DNA from 3 places in the Paenibacillus crassostreae genome. Region 2 is predicted to be linked to each of the others. Evidence: riboswitches for the same ligand, from Rfam matches in the RefSeq annotation. Region 2 holds a riboswitch; each other region holds the start of a gene.
What was found. A riboswitch is a leader RNA that binds a small molecule or an ion and turns the genes downstream of it on or off. The one in region 2 is predicted to bind cobalamin.

Region 1: another riboswitch for cobalamin. It lies ahead of metE (5-methyltetrahydropteroyltriglutamate--homocysteine S-methyltransferase); the one in region 2 lies ahead of LPB68_RS09665 (anaerobic ribonucleoside triphosphate reductase).
Region 3: another riboswitch for cobalamin. It lies ahead of LPB68_RS07830 (ABC transporter substrate-binding protein); the one in region 2 lies ahead of LPB68_RS09665 (anaerobic ribonucleoside triphosphate reductase).

What each region holds. Positions count from the first base shown of each region.
Region 1 covers NZ_CP017770.1:1,944,862-1,951,182, forward strand. Annotated here, with positions in the region: gene metE (5-methyltetrahydropteroyltriglutamate--homocysteine S-methyltransferase) at 192-2,480, opposite strand; cobalamin riboswitch at 2,885-3,072, opposite strand; gene LPB68_RS09195 (DUF6171 family protein) at 3,293-3,568, opposite strand; gene LPB68_RS09200 (alpha-N-arabinofuranosidase) at 3,565-5,058, opposite strand; gene LPB68_RS09205 (HAD family hydrolase) at 5,433-6,203, opposite strand; gene LPB68_RS09210 (PAS domain S-box protein) at 6,233-6,321, opposite strand, start outside.
Region 2 covers NZ_CP017770.1:2,057,722-2,064,042, forward strand. Annotated here, with positions in the region: gene LPB68_RS09660 (MTH1187 family thiamine-binding protein) at 448-750, opposite strand; cobalamin riboswitch at 1,094-1,354, shown strand; gene LPB68_RS09665 (anaerobic ribonucleoside triphosphate reductase) at 1,401-3,368, shown strand; gene nrdG (anaerobic ribonucleoside-triphosphate reductase activating protein) at 3,365-3,871, shown strand; gene LPB68_RS09675 (deoxynucleoside kinase) at 3,897-4,553, shown strand; gene ssuE (NADPH-dependent FMN reductase) at 4,649-5,218, opposite strand; gene serS (serine--tRNA ligase) at 5,705-6,321, shown strand, end outside.
Region 3 covers NZ_CP017770.1:1,637,245-1,643,565, forward strand. Annotated here, with positions in the region: gene LPB68_RS07830 (ABC transporter substrate-binding protein) at 1-895, opposite strand, end outside; cobalamin riboswitch at 1,133-1,366, opposite strand; gene LPB68_RS07835 (histidine phosphatase family protein) at 1,483-2,082, opposite strand; gene cbiB (adenosylcobinamide-phosphate synthase CbiB) at 2,073-3,044, opposite strand; gene LPB68_RS07845 (adenosylcobinamide amidohydrolase) at 3,044-3,769, opposite strand; gene cobD (threonine-phosphate decarboxylase CobD) at 3,777-4,874, opposite strand; gene LPB68_RS07855 (lipoate--protein ligase) at 5,043-6,044, shown strand; gene LPB68_RS07860 (AraC family transcriptional regulator) at 6,133-6,321, opposite strand, start outside.

The sequences.
Region 1 (6,321 bases), 110 kb from region 2:
CCTTCCGATGTTAGCGATACTTCGTATCACTTTAGGGTATCCGTCTCTGCCGAAATATAAGGGTATAAAGTATGAAGAATCAATTTCATAATTACGCAACCCGATTCAGGTGCATCGGCGATTATGAAATTGATTCAAGTGAAACTTATACTTTCTTATATTTTCAAATAGAGTTTAGCTCTATAAGTATATTATTTCGCCACACTTCTTGCTGCTCTAGCGATCTCAGTCGCCTGTACCATATTTCTCAAGGATGCTACGGTCTCTTCTATGCCACGTGTCTTCAATCCGCAATCTGGATTTATCCAGAATAATGCTGGATCTAGCACTTGTAAGGCTCTATCGATCATAGATACCATTTCTTCGACTGGAGGAATTCTTGGACTATGAATATCGTACACACCCAGCCCAATACCAAGCTCATACGTAGATTCTTCAAATGTATGAATCAATTCTCCGTGACTACGTGATGTTTCGATAGAAATAACGTCAGCATCCAACGCTGTGATAGCATCAATCATTTCATGGAATTCACAATAGCACATATGTGTGTGAATTTGCGTCGTGTCTTTTACAGTTGAGGTAGATAAGCGGAAAGCTAGAATGGAGTCCTCAAGATAACGATCCCACTTCTCCTTCTTTAACGGTAGCCCCTCTCGAAGTGCAGGCTCATCAACTTGAATCATCTCAATTCCCGCTTTCTCGAGCGCCTCCACTTCTTCTCGTAATGCCAATGCAATCTGAAAAGCTACCTCGCTACGAGGAAGATCATCGCGTACAAAGGACCAGTTCAGTATCGTCAATGGACCAGTAAGCATTCCCTTCACCGGTCTATCTGTTAGGGATTGCGCGTACACACTTTCTTTCACGGTCATTGGAGTCGTAAATTCTACATCTCCAAATATAACCGGAGGTTTCACGCAACGTGAGCCATAAGATTGCACCCAACCATTCAACGTAAAAGCAAATCCATTCAATTTCTCACCAAAAAATTCAACCATATCCGTTCGTTCAAACTCACCATGAACCAATACGTCGATCCCAATCTCTTCTTGGAGCTTAATCCATATTTGAATCTGCGCTTGAATGAACTCCTCATATTGCTCATTGCTCCAATCTCCCTTTCGGAAGCTTTGACGAGCTTTTCTAACTTCTGGTGATTGTGGGAAACTCCCAATCGTCGTTGTTGGTAAGAACGGCAATTGCCACTTCTCCTGCTGGCTAATTTGACGTTTGACGAACACATTCTCTCTGCTTGCTGGTTGCAAATCAATATTAGCAGCCGCTTGTCTAACATGCTCTTTATTTCTTGATGAAGACGCGTTTAATAGTTCAACTGCCTTCCTACTGTCATCTAACTTTGCTTGTACCGATTCTTGTCCATCATTACCCGCCTGTACGAGAAGTATAATTTCGTCTAGCTTCTCGTCTGCATAAGCCAAGGCATTCTTCAATACAGGATCCAATGCCGTTTCTGGTCTAGTGCTAACTGGAACATGCAGCAGACTGCAAGACGGTTGAACCAAGATTCGCTCATATGGAACATAATCAGATATCTCTTGTAGCAATTGGAGTGGAGCCTCAAGACTAGAACGCCAAATATTCCGTCCATCAATCAGGCCTGCACCAAGTATTTTCCCATCAGGGAAACCAAATGATTTAATCGACTCCAGATTCTGACCAAGCCCATGAATAAGGTCAAGTCCAATTCCCTGCACGGGTAATGAGACAATCTCTTCATAGAAATCCACTGCTTCAAAATACGTTTGCAACATAATATTGAGACTTGGTGCTGCTTCATGTAGAGTAGAATAAATTCGACGAATCCTTAATAAGTCTTCTTGTGTGATCGATGTAACGAGAATAGGCTCATCAATCTGGATCCACTGGACACCTTCTTGCGCCAACTCCTGTACAATTTGTGTGTAGATCGGTAAGAATTGTTCTATGAGTTCATCAAGTTGATTCAGTTCATACCCCTTAGAAAGTTTCAAATACGAATACAATCCAATCAATACTGGTTTCCCTTCAATTCCCAACTTCTCTTTCGCTTCTTGATAGGCTTTCAGCGGGCGATTCTCGGTTAGCGTTGGTTTAGCACCATTCAACTCAGGCACAATATAGTGATAATTGGTATTGAACCACTTGGTCATCTCACATGCCGTTGCTCCCTTATCCCCTCTTGCCATCGCATAATACGTAGAGAGTGGAACAACACCACCTGCATATTGAAACCGTGGTGGTACAAGTCCAAACATCGCCGTTGCATCCAAAATATGATCGTAATAGGAGAAATCATTTACAGGGATAAGTTCAATTCCTTTGTCTTGCTGAAGCTTCAAATGATCTAACCGAATACGCTCTAATTGTCCTATCAGCTGTGCTTCATCACATTTACCTGCCCAGTAAGCCTCCAGTGCCTTCTTCCACTCACGGTTAGCACCAATTCGTGGGTAACCTAGATTGCTACTCTTTAACATCTGTAGATAACGCCTCCTCATATTTCTTTCTAGTCGTTCTCATATAATCGCTATCCAAGCCTAGTAAAGCATGGTTATTAATCCTTTATTTCAAGTGAAACACCAACATCAACACCAATAGTTGCATAAAGTATTACTCACAAATTAACTGTATATTTTGCAACTATTCCCCTCATAACCCGCATTTCTTCTGATTAAGTGTAGTTTATACATCTATTCAACACTTTCTCTTCGATTTGATTCGAGGATTCCCCATATGAGTGCCGACTCTAAAATATACTTTCTAATAGAGCAAAAAGGGGCAAAAAAGGACATCTTCACCCTAAATAAAAAGGATAAAGATGCCCTAGAATATATCTATCTTGGCTGGAATCTTTAACACCTCCCTATCTCCCGTAGGTAAAGCAGTGTTGTCAAAATAGGCAGGTCTCCTGGCTCCAGAATCGTCATCCATCTGCTCTCCTTCCCGATCTGAGATCAGTGGTTTTTAGCAGCGACTCCTCTGTTACAGTGGCGGGACCGCGTCGGTATTACACCGAACTTCCCTTTTAAGCTCAAGTTATTCTAGAGCACCTATTTCCACATTATTGAATTATTATTACCTCACATGCATACATATTACATTATATTGTATATTTATGCAATACATTCATTTGATTGAATACTTATTCTATCATAATTTGAAGCGTTATTCTCTTTAATAACAGCACAACAAAGCCGAGCTCTCGCCCGACTTCGTTTCGTTAAGATATTAATGAGACTAAGATCATTACTCATCATCTTGCTAAAAATATAAGCGGTTTGAAAATAAGCTATTGATTACTCGCCCAGCGATCCTCACCTGGAAAAGGGCATTTCTTATCCTTAAATTTCGCTGTGATCGGTACAATACAGCCGCATAACGTACAAGTGTGATTGTTCATCAACTTAGTACAACCACTACAGATCTGTAATCGTTCTGCATATACAGCATCGCTAGCACTTTGCTCAGGCGTTATTTTCATCGTGGCGAGCACACGAGTTATTTGTTGATCTGTAACTTTGTATTCCTCTCGACAACCCTTACAGGTAGTTTCTTGTTCAATCATTCCGCAATTAGTTCTAGCACCGTTACTGACATAGGAGCAAGCTTCACATCAATATCTGTTCCATTAAGCTTAAATGCAGTGAACTCAGATGGCGCTACATTCTCAGGTTGCTCAAACGTATTATGCGCGTCCATAGTTGTCGCCTTCAATTCCGTCCCACTGATCTTCACCTGACTTCCCGTTAAACCACGAAGGTCGATCTTCAAGTCCGCTTCATCTTTATGACTGACGTTACACAAACTGATGTGGATAATCCCGTTCTTGTCTTTGGAAGCAGATACGGATACTTGAGGTATCTTGTTGCCATCTAATTCATAATCAGCAGTCACAGTATGGTTATATAGAAGTTCTGCATCTTGATGTACCTTGAACATATCGAATACATGGTACGTAGGTGTAAGAATCATCTTCTCACCCTCTGTCAAAATAACCGATTGCAGTACATTTACAACTTGAGCAATGTTCGCCATTTCTACACGATCACAGTGATCATGGAATATGTGGAAGGTCAACCCAGCCACCAGAGCATCACGAATCGTATTCTGTTGATACAAGAAACCTGGATTCGTTCCTGGTTCAACATCGAACCATGTTCCCCATTCGTCTACGATAAGACCCACGCGCTTCTCAGGATCATGGCGATCCATGATCGTCGAATGCTTGGTAATCAGCTCATCCATCCATAACGCTTTCTTTAATGTGCCGAACCAATCGGATTCGGAGAATCCTGTAGCTGCACCCTTCTCTGTCCAGAATTCACCTGGGATGGTATAGTAATGCAGACTGATAGCATCCATGTGACGATGCGCATTCGCCATAAGGACTTCCATCCAGTTATAGTCATCCACATTCGGACCGCATGCTATTTTATGAATCTTATTGTCCCCATAATTACGGACATAAGTTTGAAATTGACGGTATAGGTCAGCATAATACTCAGGGCGCATATTACCACCACAACCCCAGTTCTCATTCCCCACTCCGAAATATTTAATTTTCCATGGCTTCTCGTGACCATTCTGACCTCGCAATTCCGCCATCGGAGATACACCATCGAATGTCATATACTCTACCCATTCGGACATTTCCTGAACAGTACCACTACCAACATTCCCAGATATGTAAGGCTCGCATTCTAACATCTCACATAACAACATGAACTCATGTGTCCCGAAATGGTTATTCTCAACAACACCGCCCCAATGCGTATTCACCATTTGTTTGCGGTTCTCATTAGGTCCTATGCCATCTTTCCAATGATATTCATCCGCAAAGCATCCACCCGGCCAACGCAATACAGGGATTTTAATTTTTCGGAGTGCCTCAACTACATCATTACGAATCCCAGCGGTATTAGGTATAGGCGAATCCTCTCCCACCCAGAATCCTTCGTAAATACAGCGTCCCAAATGTTCGGAGAAATGACCATAAATATTACGGTTAATCGTCCCCGCTGATTGATCTACATGAATCGTAACTTGATTTGCCATTGTGTACCCTCACTTTCGATAATTAATATTTATATTATATTTTAATATTGATATTACTCATGGTTTTAGTTTAATACTCCCCTCTAGTAGTGTCAACCATTATATAAAGCGCTTACTAAAATTACGTTAAACTAATATTAAACTATTTTTTGTAGTAAATATACTATTTCAATTTGGAGCGGTAGTTTCTCCGTCTTATATAAATATCTATCCATTCAAGATCATAGTTCCGAAAATACTATAAATGAAATAGTTGTCAGTATATAGTGTAAAGCTGAACTATAATAAAAAGGAGATGTACCATAATCCGTTAAATACGGCCTACGGACATCTCCTTCGTATGATTATGAATACTCTATCTCAACCCTCTACATCTATCCATTTGCGATCACTGTCAAATCATCATAAGAAGTGATCATTATATCCGCATACTGTAAAGGTATGGACGATCCCGATCCTATACCGATCCTCAGTCCTACGCCCGCCGCTTTAGCGGCTTGCATGTCTCCCACGGTATCACCAACCATCGCTACCCTCTCCGGAGATACGTTGAGTCGAGCACAAGCTAACTGAAGCATATCAGGGGCCGGCTTACCTTGGATTACCATATCACTACCAATGATATGTTTGAAATGTCCTTCCAAACCCATCCAAGTTAGATGCTTGCGCGCTTCTGCTGCATAATCCGCAGTCACGACAGCTAACGGTAGTTGGATATCCTCACATTGTCCAAGAAACGCTTGCAAGCCTGGGAGGGCAAGAACAGGGTGTTCACGCTCCAACTCTTCACTAGCAACAACACTAAATTGGCGGACAAGCTGAATCGATTTATTCCACGATAGCCCAGCATGATAGAGTTGCCAAGCAAGCGCACCTTCAATTTCTGAGACTGTTCCCATTGAGAGTGGGCCCTGCACATCATAGGAGATCGCTCTTCCTGTTACATCAAATTCTAATCCTAGTAGCTTTGACGCGAACCCCTCTTTAGTGACTACACCAAGACTCTGAATCGTAACCATCATTTGAACAGTCATTGACTCAGCCCAATATCCCCATAAGGACATAAATTCAAGCAGAGTACCATCTTTATCAAAAAGAATGGCATCCACCTCATACCCTTCTCCCTGCACAGTCAGTATAGGCATATGAGGACACCTCCTAACAATTCTAATAACTAGTAGTATCTCTCAATCACTTCTTTTAAAGCAGTTAATTTGATGGGCTTGCTTAAATAATTATCCATTCCAGCAGCCAAACATTTCT
Region 2 (6,321 bases):
TATTCCTGATATCCTTTGATTTGTAATAAATCATTTAAAGCGGCAAACCGTTATGTGGTTTTCTCTTCTAGCCACGGAAAATCATCATTGGTGCTTGGACGATTTTCATCAACAAGGATAAAACAGATCAAACGCCTGATCTAATCCGAAAGAAATAACTACCTTACTGCGTTACTCGGCGGTCAATTTGCGCATAACCGTTTTACCCTTACGCTGATCGTTCGACATAACAAAAAAACTCCTACTATATTACCGTAGGAAGCTTCATATTTACCGAGATTATACGCTGACGTTCATATAATTTAGTGCTAGGAAAGTGTAGGAATTACGTTAGCCTATCCGCTACATTCAACGAGTGACAAACGTTGATAGTACGGGAAAAACTAACGAAAGATGCTGATGAAAGAAATTGAACCCCCGACCTACGCATTACCTGGTAGATTGGGATTACTTTAATCGATCTTGAACAGACTGTATCTTCTGTGCACTGGATGACAACTTATCCCGACGATCATCTAGTTTAACAGAAGTCGATACTCGTTCTGCTCCTGAACTAAATGGAGATTCATGCAAAGCAGCAATAGCTTTCCACACCATACCAAGGGGACCTTCTATAATGGTACTCATCGATGTTAACTGATATGTTATGCCTTCTTGTTCTTTCAGAACTCGTTGCATATCTGCTACGTAAGCACTTAGACTTGTCGTCTGCGTTCCGATCGGAATGACGGTTACTTCTGCAATAGCCATATGACACCTCCTAAAAGTTTTGATAATGAAATTACTTCTTGAATCAGCTTCTTCAAAACTACTTCGAAAGCATATTCTTAAGTTTTGATAATGAAATTACTTCTTGATTGAGCTTCTCCAAAACTACTTCGGAAGCATAAACTTAGTTTTGTGATTTTACTACGTTTCTGATTCATTGTAGCGAATTCATAATTATTTCGCAAAATAAAGACACACAATTTTCATTACTTTTTTTATTCTAAGCTGTAGTAGGTCTCGGAGGTTTTTCATTCATTTTCATGGAATTCTTTCATTCTAGTTTATTTACAAACACAATATATTGAGTTAGATTTATATAGAAATACTAAATATAGTGAATTCAGGTGATCCGGCTAGTAATAGTTCGAGTCTTAAAAGGGAAGTATGGTGCAAATCCATCACGGTCCCGCCACTGTAATCCAAGAATCAACCTGCATCATGCAGAGAAGTAGGCTCAAGCTTATGCCACTGTAAGCACTACTTATGGGAAGGCGCTAGTGCCTAAATAAACGGACATCATCTACATATAGATAACGAAGCCGTTAACTTGGAGAGTCAGGAGACCTGCCTGTTGGACCAATATAACAAATCCTACGAGGATATAGGAAGGTTGGAATTTATTCATGGTACTTATGGAAACAAGAAGTGGTGTCTCTGAAGAAGAAGAGCAAATGTTGCGTGAAGTATCGGGTCTCGGACATGATATCACAGAGAGCCTCAATGTAGAAATGCTCCGCGAGAACGCCAATCTGAATGGAGAAAGCTTTTCAGGTAAAATAGGTAAATTCGGCAGTGAATATGCTAAATGGTACGCAAGATATTACATAGTCCCCGAAAAGCTCATGACTGCCGTAGATCATAATGATTTATATGTTCACGACCTTGATCAATACGCGGTAGGTAGCACGAACTGTATCTTCATCCCATTCGATAAACTTCTGGCACGAGGCTTCAGTACGGGTAGTGGTAGTGTTCGCACTCCACAGTCTATATCTACTGCTATGGCTCTCGTGGCGATCATATTCCAATGTCAACAGAATTCTCAATATGGCGGAGTCTCCGGAAGTAAGTTAGATCATGATCTAGCTCCATATATCGCTAAGTCATTTGCGAAGCATTTTCATAAAGGTGTACTCTACTTTGATGAGAATCTTCCGCTCGAAGAGCATAACATCACACTTGGCAGTTTGACATTATGCAACTCTCATCCACGTTCATATTCTTTTGCAGTACAGGAGACTAAGATAGAATGCCTTCAGGCTGCGGAGAGCTTAATACATAATTTGAATACGATGTCTAGTCGGGCTGGAGGTCAGATCCCATTCACCAGTATTAACTACGGTACCTGCACCTCGCTTGAGGGCCAAATGATTATTGATAGCCTACTCAGTGCAACAATGAACGGACTGGGAAGTGGCGAAACACCTGTATTCCCCATTCAGATATTCAAATGTAAGCGTGGCGTCAATCAATCACCAGAAGACCCGAACTATGATCTATTCTTGAAGGCCGTAGAATGCTCAACCAAACGCTTGTATCCTAATTTTGCTAACCTAGATGCTCCTTTCAATTTACAGTATTATGATCCAACCGATCCCAATACCGAATTTGCTACTATGGGTTGCCGTACTCGTGTGCTTGCTGACCGACATGGTCGTAACCGCTTGTCCGGCAAAGGTAATTTATCCTTCAATACCATTAATCTCGTGAAGTTGGGCATCAAACACGGTATCGTTAATGGCCGTACTGTGCCTCATGAAGTAGATTTTCAGCGAGATCTCTATCATTTCTTAGATATTGCACTTAATGGTCTATTACACCGTTACAAAATCCAAGCTCGGCAACCTGCTAAAGCATCTGATTTCATGATGCGTGAGGGCGTCTGGGAAGGTGGAGAACTACTAGATTCTGACGAGTCCGTCGAAGAATGTTTGAAGCATGGTAGCTTGTCCATTGGTTTTATCGGTCTAGCTGAATGTATGAAAGCTATGTATGGTAAACATCATGCTGAGAGTGAAGAAGTATATGCCACGGCCTTGGAACTTATCTCATCGATGCGTCGCTACTGTGATATGAAGAGTGAGGAGCATGATCTTAATATTACGTTAATGGCTACACCAGCTGAAGGCCTGTCTGGAAAGTTCACCAAGAAGGATCGCGAAGTATTCGGCTCTATCCCAGGTGTCACAGATCGTGAATACTACACTAACTCTTTCCACGTACCCGTGTATTACAACCTACCAGCTGCACGGAAGATTTCACTGGAAGCTCCCTTTCATGAATTATGTAATGCCGGAGCTATCTCTTATATTGAATTAGATGGAAATGTTCGTAGTAACCAGACCGCTTTTCTAAAAATAGTTCAGTATGCACTATCCCAGAACATCAGCTATTTCAGCATTAACCATCCAATCGATCGATGTGGTTCTTGCCATTACGAAGGCATAATTGGAGATACTTGCCCTATCTGTGGTACGAAGGAGACAGATGTGCCTATGTATCGCTTACGGCGAGTGACTGGTTATCTAACAGGTGATTATCAGACACGATTTAATGCTGCGAAGCAAGCTGAAGTAAGAGATCGGGTCAAACATAGATGAATATTTGTGGATACTATCCTGAATCCATTAATGAAGGTGATGACCTGCGGGCCGTCATCTTTCTTAGCGGCTGTCGTCACCGTTGCTCAGGATGCTTCAATCCGGCAACGTGGAATTTTAACTACGGAGAACCTTTTACGGAACAGCGTCAACAAGAGATCATCACTGAAATGGCTAATAATCAGTTACTCGGGGGTATGACACTTGCTGGAGGAGATCCTTTCTTCTCAGCCGATGAGGCTGCTGATTTCATTGATAATGTTCGTGCCGCTATCCCTAACTTCTCTGTGTGGATCTATACTGGTTATATCTACGAGGATCTCATCGTCTCCGTGGATTCAGCTGAATACCGTCTGCTTATGAAATGCCAAGTTGTGATCGACGGTCCTTTCATTGAATCTTTAAAAAACACCAGTCTTCCCTATCGTGGAAGTTCCAATCAGCGGATTATAGATATTCAGTCTAGCATAAGATATAACGATGCTGTAGAGTTAACTACCTAATTATGATAAGGAATGAGTGGCCATTATGGACTTCTCGAAACATTTTATTAACATACAGAAGGGTCGATGGGATATGATCGTAGTAGATGCCGTAGTCGGCGCAGGAAAAACAACATTAATGAAAATATTAGCAGATGAGCGGGGTTTAACAACTTTTGAAGAGCCTGTAGTCGATAATCCGCTATTAGATAAATTTTATCATGATCGTGAAAGGTATAGCTTTAGCTTACAAATATTTTTCCTGAATCAACGATTTCGTCATATAAAAGAAGCAGCGAAAATCAACAATGCTGTATTAGATCGTTCAATTTATGGAGATCTAATATTTGCACGAATGCTTTATGATAATGGTGAAATGTCGAGCGAAGAATTCAATTTGTATGTGAACCTGTTTGAGAATATGATTGAGCATTGCCAAGCTCCCAAACTGATGATTTACTTAGAGATTTCTGTTGATGAAGCGATTCAACGTATAATACAACGAGGACGCGATTATGAACAAATTGTGGAACATTCCTATTGGGAAAGACTTAATTATTATTATAGAGAATACTTCAATCAATATAATTCCTCACCCGTCCTTACGATTAATGTAGATGGACTTGATTTCGAGAAGAGCCCCATTGATCGACAATATGTATTATCAAAAATTGATCAGAAGCTTCTAGAATTAATGGAGTAAAACCTCTCAATCCACAAAAACGGAGTCGAGTCTGTTATCAGATTCCACTCCGTTATTTATATTTAGCCTATTATATGACAACATCATGATTTCAATTATAACTTCAATTGATTGTTTTGTTGCTTCATTTCACTTCTTAGTCTAGTTTCACTGACCAATTCCTCGAGAGCGGCATTTAATCGTAACTTCAACTCTTCCGCTATCTCCATTCCTCCATCTTCCTTACGAACAACCTGTGAGTCAACTGTGTAGACCCCACCAAGTATATATCTCGCTCCAAGTGCAGACAACACAGGCTTTAGAGCATAATCGATTGCGAGTAGATGCGCCATACTTCCTCCAATAAACAGAGGTAACGTGATTTTTCCTGCAAAGCCTTTTTGCGGAACCAAATCCAAGAAGGTCTTGAGTACGCCCGTATATGACGCCTTATACACTGGACTTGCTACAATAACAGCATCAGCTTCTGCTAATAATCCGTTAGCTTTGACAATAGGTTCACTTTCAAATTTGGTATGAATGAGATCTTCTGGGGGTAGCTTAGCCACATCGATTCGACTCACTTCAATTCCAGAATCAGAAAGAATCTTCTCTAAGTATTCAATGACAGCTTGAAGTCTTGAAGTAAGAGAAGGATTTCCGTTAATTACAACAATTTTAGCCATGTCTCAATCTCCTTTTCATATTAATAAATACATAATTCCGACAATAATACTTTGTTTAATTTATGGTACCAAGCATTATAAGCATTGTCAATTTATTATAACTTAGCTTGTCTTAACACAACCATTCTTATATTTACTACACCAAAGTAGAGAAAGAGCTCAGTCTCTTGCATTCCAAAATGCCTTATACTGAATCGATTTACGTATATGTTGCACTTATACTTCGTATACGCTATACTCGTTGACAAAGAATTAAACAGTGAAATTACGCCAATGATCAGAATCCAACTGTGAGGCGTTGGCGACCGGAGCAGGTAACCCCTCTCCCTAAGTTAACCGGCATCCGTCCGTTATCGCGGAACCAAGCGGATCGAAGACTGTCTTAGACAGATTCGATCAAGTTGGGTGGCACCGCGAGCAGACGCTCCTCGTCCCAAAGGATGAGGGCGTTTTTTGTATTTTTTCAGACAAAGGAGCTCGTGAGATATGTTGGACATCCGATTTATCCGGGACAATCCGGACTTGGTACAAAGAATCGCTGAACAGAAAAGAATGGAACTCTCAGTCAGTGATTTATTGAAATGGGATCAGAAAAGACGGGATCTTTTGAAACAAACAGAAGATTTGAGAGCTAAGCGTAACCAGTTGACACACACCATCGCAACATCTCTGCAACAAGGACATAATCAGGATGCTGAACCTCTTAAAGCACAAGTAAAAGACATCAACAAACGGTTATCAGTGACTGAGGTTGAATTAACTCACGCCACACAACAATGCGACAACCTCATGATGTTGATCCCTAATATCGTATCACCCGATACGCCTGTAGGTAACGATGATCATGACAATGTAGAGGTTCGACAGGTCGGAACTCCTCCTGTGTTCGATTTCGTAGCATTAGATCATGTACGGCTAGGAGAAATCCATGATCTCATTGATATCCCCCGTGGCGTGAAGACTGCAGGTAGCCGGAACTATTACCTCAAGGGCAACGGCCTGTACTTACATTTAGCCGTACAACGCTTAGCTCTCGATCTACTTACTTCGTATGGATTCACGGCTATGGACGTTCCCGTGATGGTTCGACCGGAAGCACTCAC
Region 3 (6,321 bases), 420 kb from region 2:
CCGTAATTTGATCCCAACCACTGCGAGCTTTAATGATCTGATCTAATGTTTCTTGTGTAGTCTCATCCTTAACATTCATATTGTAAAGAATCACATCAGGGTTATCATTAATGATTTTCTCTTCACTAATTTCATTCCATCCCACTGTATCCGCGGCAACGTTAACCCCACCAGCTAGTGTGATTAACTCATTCAGAAATTCACCACTACCTACTGTCCAACCTAGAGAAAATTCGATATATACTTTCTTTTTCTGTTCAGGCGTAAGTGATTTAACCGCTTCTGTCACTTCCGCGCGCTCTTGTTTCATTTTATCTACAACGGTTATAGCTTCTGCTTGCTGATCTGTAATCTGTCCCAACAATTCAATATTAGCAATGACATCATCTACAGATTTCGGATCAGTCTTGATAATCGTTATGCCAAGTTCACGTAACTTCTCTGTAGCTTCCACACTCATAGAGATTCCTGTAACTACTAGGTCAGGTTCTGCTACTATAATAGCTTCCTCATTTGGACTATAAACACCACCCATTCTAGCTTTACTCGTCACCGCTTCTGGATAATCATCAAAATCAGATACACCTACAACCTGCTCGTCTAATCCCAGAGCAAATAGTGCTTCGGTCTCTGCCGGTGAGAGGGATACAATCTGCTTCGGAGCTTCTGTAAATGTAATAGATTCGCCTGTAGCATCCACTACTGTTAAGGGATAGACCGTACTCAAATCACTTGCTTGCTCTTCGGTAGGCTTCGTCTGTTCTGTTGGAGCTACCTCTGTTGGTGTTTGTTCAGTAACCTTCTCTGCTTGTTCATTATTTCCACATGCCGTTAGCGATATTGTGAGCATGAGCGCTAACGCCCCGGTAATCCAATTCTTCTTCAATAATTTCATTATTATTTCTCTCTCCTTTTCATATCATGTGAGAGTTGCCTTCCTTGTAATTCCAATGAATTTTGTTCACGAAAGTCTATGCATAGCAAAAACCCTGATCCTCTTTATTCAAGAAAGCATCAGGGATTACGTTAGTGCGGACATCATGTGGCTTACCATCATCTCTCCGCAGGCTGTGTACCGAAACAACTCTTAGGTACTTCCAAAAAGCCAAACGTAATCCTTTCCTCGAAGGACCATCGTACTTCTCATAAGGCAGGTCTCCTGACTCACAGGTTAGCTGACATTCTCACCTTCCCATCCTACATGAAGCAGAACAGTGGTATATTGAATCAATTTCATAATCGCCTATGCAGATTATGAAATTGATTCTTGAGAACATCCCTGATTTACAGTGGCGGGACCGTGCCGGATTTACACCGGCTTCCCTTTTAACTAGGATTAAAAGCAACCTTCTTAGCTTCTAATTCCCTAGACCTTACAAGTTTATTATATTCATTTATAAACAAGTCTTGCTTCTCTATTTGAAATTATAGGGCAAAAACAAAGTAGTTACAATCCAATTATTGGCTTACCTCTTTAGTAAATCATAAGTTTCCTACCCATTTGTCATCTTGCAAGGTTAGCTTTAATGATATTAAAGTTCCTGGATCTGCAGCGAAATCCCAGAATGTTGAACCCAAAACTGTCATAGCTAGTAATTGCCTGATAACCCCACCATGTGTAACAATCAATATTGCTGAACTAGAATTCACATGTTCTTCATCCTTCAGGATGCTTGTCAGGGTTTCCATAAAGTTCTCAATTCTCTCTTTGAATTCTAGCCACGATTCTCCATTGGGTGGTGTTATACTCTGAGGGTCATCTAACCAATTACAGTAATCGTCTACAAGTCGTAATTGCTCGTAGGTCTGACCTTCCCAATCTCCAAAATCCATTTCTCGTAGACGGGTATCTAAAATAATTTGTTCTTGTGAAGTAGGATAAATGTACTCTAATGTTTCTTGACACCTCTTCAAGTCACTGCAGAATATACTTTGAAACATCCTGTCTTCAAGTTGTCTCTTTAAAGATGAAAGTTCGGCACTTGGTCTATCTAGGATCCCTATATCTGTGTGTCCTAAATATCGCTTATCCACATTCCACTGCGTTCTGCCATGGCGGATCAATACTAATTCTATCTCCATAGTGTTCCTCCAAATACAACTATCACAAGTACGCTTAGCAATAGAAATAGTAGCGACGATAGTAGCATCAACCTAACTGTCGCTATAATATCCTCTTTCCCCATGGGTCGTGACCCCTCGCCCATATAGGCACGAAAAGATACCTCTCCATGATATATATTCTCGCCACCCAATCGAATTCCTAGAGCTCCAGCCACTGCTGATTCAGGAAACCCACTGTTAGGACTTGGATGTAGACGGGCATCATGTTTTATGGTACGCACAGATCTTTTGTAGTCCAGTCGCATTAGCCAACTGCTAACGACCAGTAATACACCTGTTATTCGAGCTGGAATATAGTTAGCGATATCATCTAACCTTGCAGAAGCCCAGCCTAGGTTTATATATTTATCATTCTTGTACCCAACCATGGAATCTAGTGTATTCACTGCACGATAAGCCATAGCTAGTGGAGCTCCTCCAATAAGCGCAAAGAACAACGGAGATACTATGGCATCAACAATATTCTCTGCAACGGTCTCGACAGTTCCACGAACAATCTCTGGCTCGTCCAAATGATGGGTGTCTCGACCAACAATCATGCCTAATGCTTTCCGAGCAGCAGGTAAATCCCCACGATTAAGATGACCATATACCTCCATACCCGCATCCTTAAGCCCTTTCGTAGCAATGGTTGTTGCGATAAATACGACCTCCGCAACTACTGCAATCCACGGATGAATCATATATAATCCTTTCAACAATGCCCATATTAATAGAAAGGAACCTCCCACTATAATGACAGGGAGAAGAATTCCGACTTTTTTCAAATCAGCTGGTAAAGAGACACGACTACGAATTTTTTTCTCTAACCTTTTAATACCATTGCCCATTCCTATTACTGGGTGTGGTATCCACCTTGGATCTCCTATGATCAGATCTAATAAGTAAGCAGCCCAGAGCATGAATACTGCCAGTTCCATCATGACGTCTTCACTCCTGCAGCGATCAAACTCTCTCTGACCGTACCATACACCAGACGTCCAATAACAGCTCCGAGATCAGTCGCCGTTCCGCAATATCGATGAGCAATAGGATAGGAAGTCGATTGACTGACACCTACTACAATAGCATCCGTCGTGGTTCCAGTAGCCACCAACCCATTCTCTACATCCCGAATTCCTAGATCAGCAAGGGCAGCCGTTTTCGCTTCTACCGCAGTAATGACAGCATTCACCATCGCCGCTTGAGTCATTCTAGCATCGATCATGAGCATGGTATTAATTGTTCCTGGTTGATAGACCGGAAACGTCGTTCGCTCAGATCCAGCACGCGCACCATTAGATATTCCCGCTGTTGTACAACAGAATAGGGAAGCATCCTTCCCATTCTCTTCAAGAACTGCAGCATGTTCCAACTGAACAGCTGTCAATAATCCCGCAGTGTATTCTTGAGGATAGTTCCACTCTTGGAACAACTTCTCTATATCTTTTTCTGGATCATTACAATCATATCGCCTATCCACATATATGTTTGCTATTCGATCGATCTTCCTCATACCCCCACCAAATATAGCACTACTAAGACAATCCACATGAGTTGGGAGTTGGAGTAAAAGATGTCGCTCATGCCGTGTCAGCATAAGATCTTCCCAGACTAACGATTTATATGTATAATGGTCACCATTCAAAAAAGGCGTTGTCATCATTGTTCTCCTATTCTTGTACTTCATGTTCAAGCACATGTCGTAGTTCTTGTAATAACCTTCTATTGTCTTGTGTCGCTTTTACTGCAACCCGAATATGACCTTGTTCCAATCCAGGATACATCGCACAGCTTCGAATTAGAATACCTCTCATTCCCAGCTTACGTTGCATCTCAATCGCTATCCATGGATCAGGTAGTCTCACCAATAAGAAGTTCGCTTCCCCAGGGCTCACCGAACATCCTAACTCAGTAAGACCATGAGTTAATGCAGCCCGCTCAGAACAGATCAGTTCTAATGTGCTACGCTCGAATTCTTCGCCACTCTCAAGAGCAGCCTCACCCGCTAACAAAGCCAGTCCATTCACACTCCAGGTTACCTGTTTACTTTTCATGGATCTGATCACATCGGGATGCGCTAACGTATACCCCAATCGCAGACCTGGGATGGCATAGAACTTCGTCATTGATCTTACTAACAGTGTACGTGGATAATTCACTAGCTCAGATAACAGAGTCGCCTGTTGTTGCGGGGGAATGAAATCTATGAAAGCTTCATCTACTACCAAATACGTATCTTGGTGTTCTGCTGTATCTGCTAGTCTGCGTAATTCTTCTAGCGTATATTGAACGCCATTCGGATTATTCGGCTGTCCAATGAATAGTAGGTCTACTTGTTGCATCAATTCTTCTATATCCTCAATCGTTGCTTTCCAATCTCTATCTTTTCTCCCTAGAACTGAATATACTTCCGCATTGAATTGTTCCGATAGTTGTCTATATTCAGAGAAACAAGGCTCAATAATACCAACCTTCTGTGGATGTAGTCCAAGCAGAATAAGTGCCATACATTCTGCTGCACCATTCCCAATGCAGATGTTATTTTCATTTACACTCAGCTTTTGTCCCAACCTATATTTTAACTTCCGATGACCCGGATCAGGATAACGAATAATAGACGCAAGAGAATCCTCCAATTGTTGTAATACTTGTTGAGGTGGTCCTAATGGATTAATGTTAGCACTAAAGTCAAGGAATCTATCTCCCTTCAGCCCATATGCCTCCGTGGCACTTTCCAAATCTCCACCATGCCCATAGCGTTCTAGCATCTTGATGCCTCCTCTATCTTCTATATTGTCATGAGTAGTTCTATTATTGCGCAGGATTTTGTGTTGCGTCAATGTAGCTCCCCTTTGTATCTACTTCATAATTGGTTTACAATTATATAAGATTCAGAGATATTACATATATCAAAAAATGGAGGAGTAGAATAAACTATGCTATTCATCGATAACCAAGGAATTCATGATCCTGCTATTAACCTCGCTATAGAAGAGTATGCTTTAAAGCACCTTTCCACGGACGAAAGCTATTTGCTTTTCTATATAAATCATCCATCTATTATCATTGGTAAACATCAGAACACCATTGAAGAAATAAACCAAGAATATTGTAAGGAGAATAACGTACAAATTGTACGACGACTATCAGGCGGTGGTGCCGTATATCACGATCTAGGTAATCTTAATTTCAGCTTTATCACCAAGGATGACGGACAATCTTTCCACAACTTCTTGAAATTCACTCAACCCGTGATAGATGCCCTACAAAAAATGGGTGTAAACGCTGAACTCAGTGGTCGTAACGATTTACAGGTTGGTGAACAAAAAATTTCCGGTAATGCTCAATTCTCAACCCGAGGTCGGATGTTCAGTCATGGTACATTGATGTTCAACTTAAATTCGGAAGATGCCCAAGCCTCTCTCAAGGTAAATCCAGAGAAATTCAAATCGAAGAGCACTAAATCCGTCCGTAGCCGGATTGCGAATATTAGTGATTTCATGAAAGAAAAGATGACAATTGAAGAATTCCGCGCGGAGCTACTTCGTTCGATATTTGGATTAGACGTACAGGATATTCCACAATATCATTTAACAGATAAGGACTGGGAACAAATTAACCAAATTTCCAAGGAACACTATCAGAACTGGGATTGGAACTATGGTATATCACCTGAATCCAATGTAAAACATTCGAAGAAATTCCCTGTTGGGTTCATTGATCTGCGCATGGACATTAATGAAGGCAAGATCAGAGATATCAAGATTTATGGCGACTTCTTCGGAGTTGGTGATGTTACTGATATTGAGAATATTTTACGTGGAAAACGATATGATGAAGCTGAAGTGCGTGAGGCTCTAACTGATCTTGATATTAAGCATTACTTCGGTAATCTTGAGTTAAATGATTTTGTTGGACTGGTATTCTTAGAAGATTAGAGTCTAAATTGCTATGTCCCTATTCTCCCCTAACTTATTATCCTGCTGGATAATGTTAGGGGAGTTGTGTTATTGGGGTATTGTCTACTTACTGACCTATTCGATTACGGTAACTTGTAGGGGACACTCCTGTGATTCTTTTGAATACTCGGGAAAAATAAAAAGTATCTTTATATCCAAGTGATTCACCAATCTCCTTCACAGTCAGTTCTGTATTAAGTAGAATATCTCTCGCTTCAGCAGCCTTAAGACGGTGAATAAATTCGTTTAGCGGATA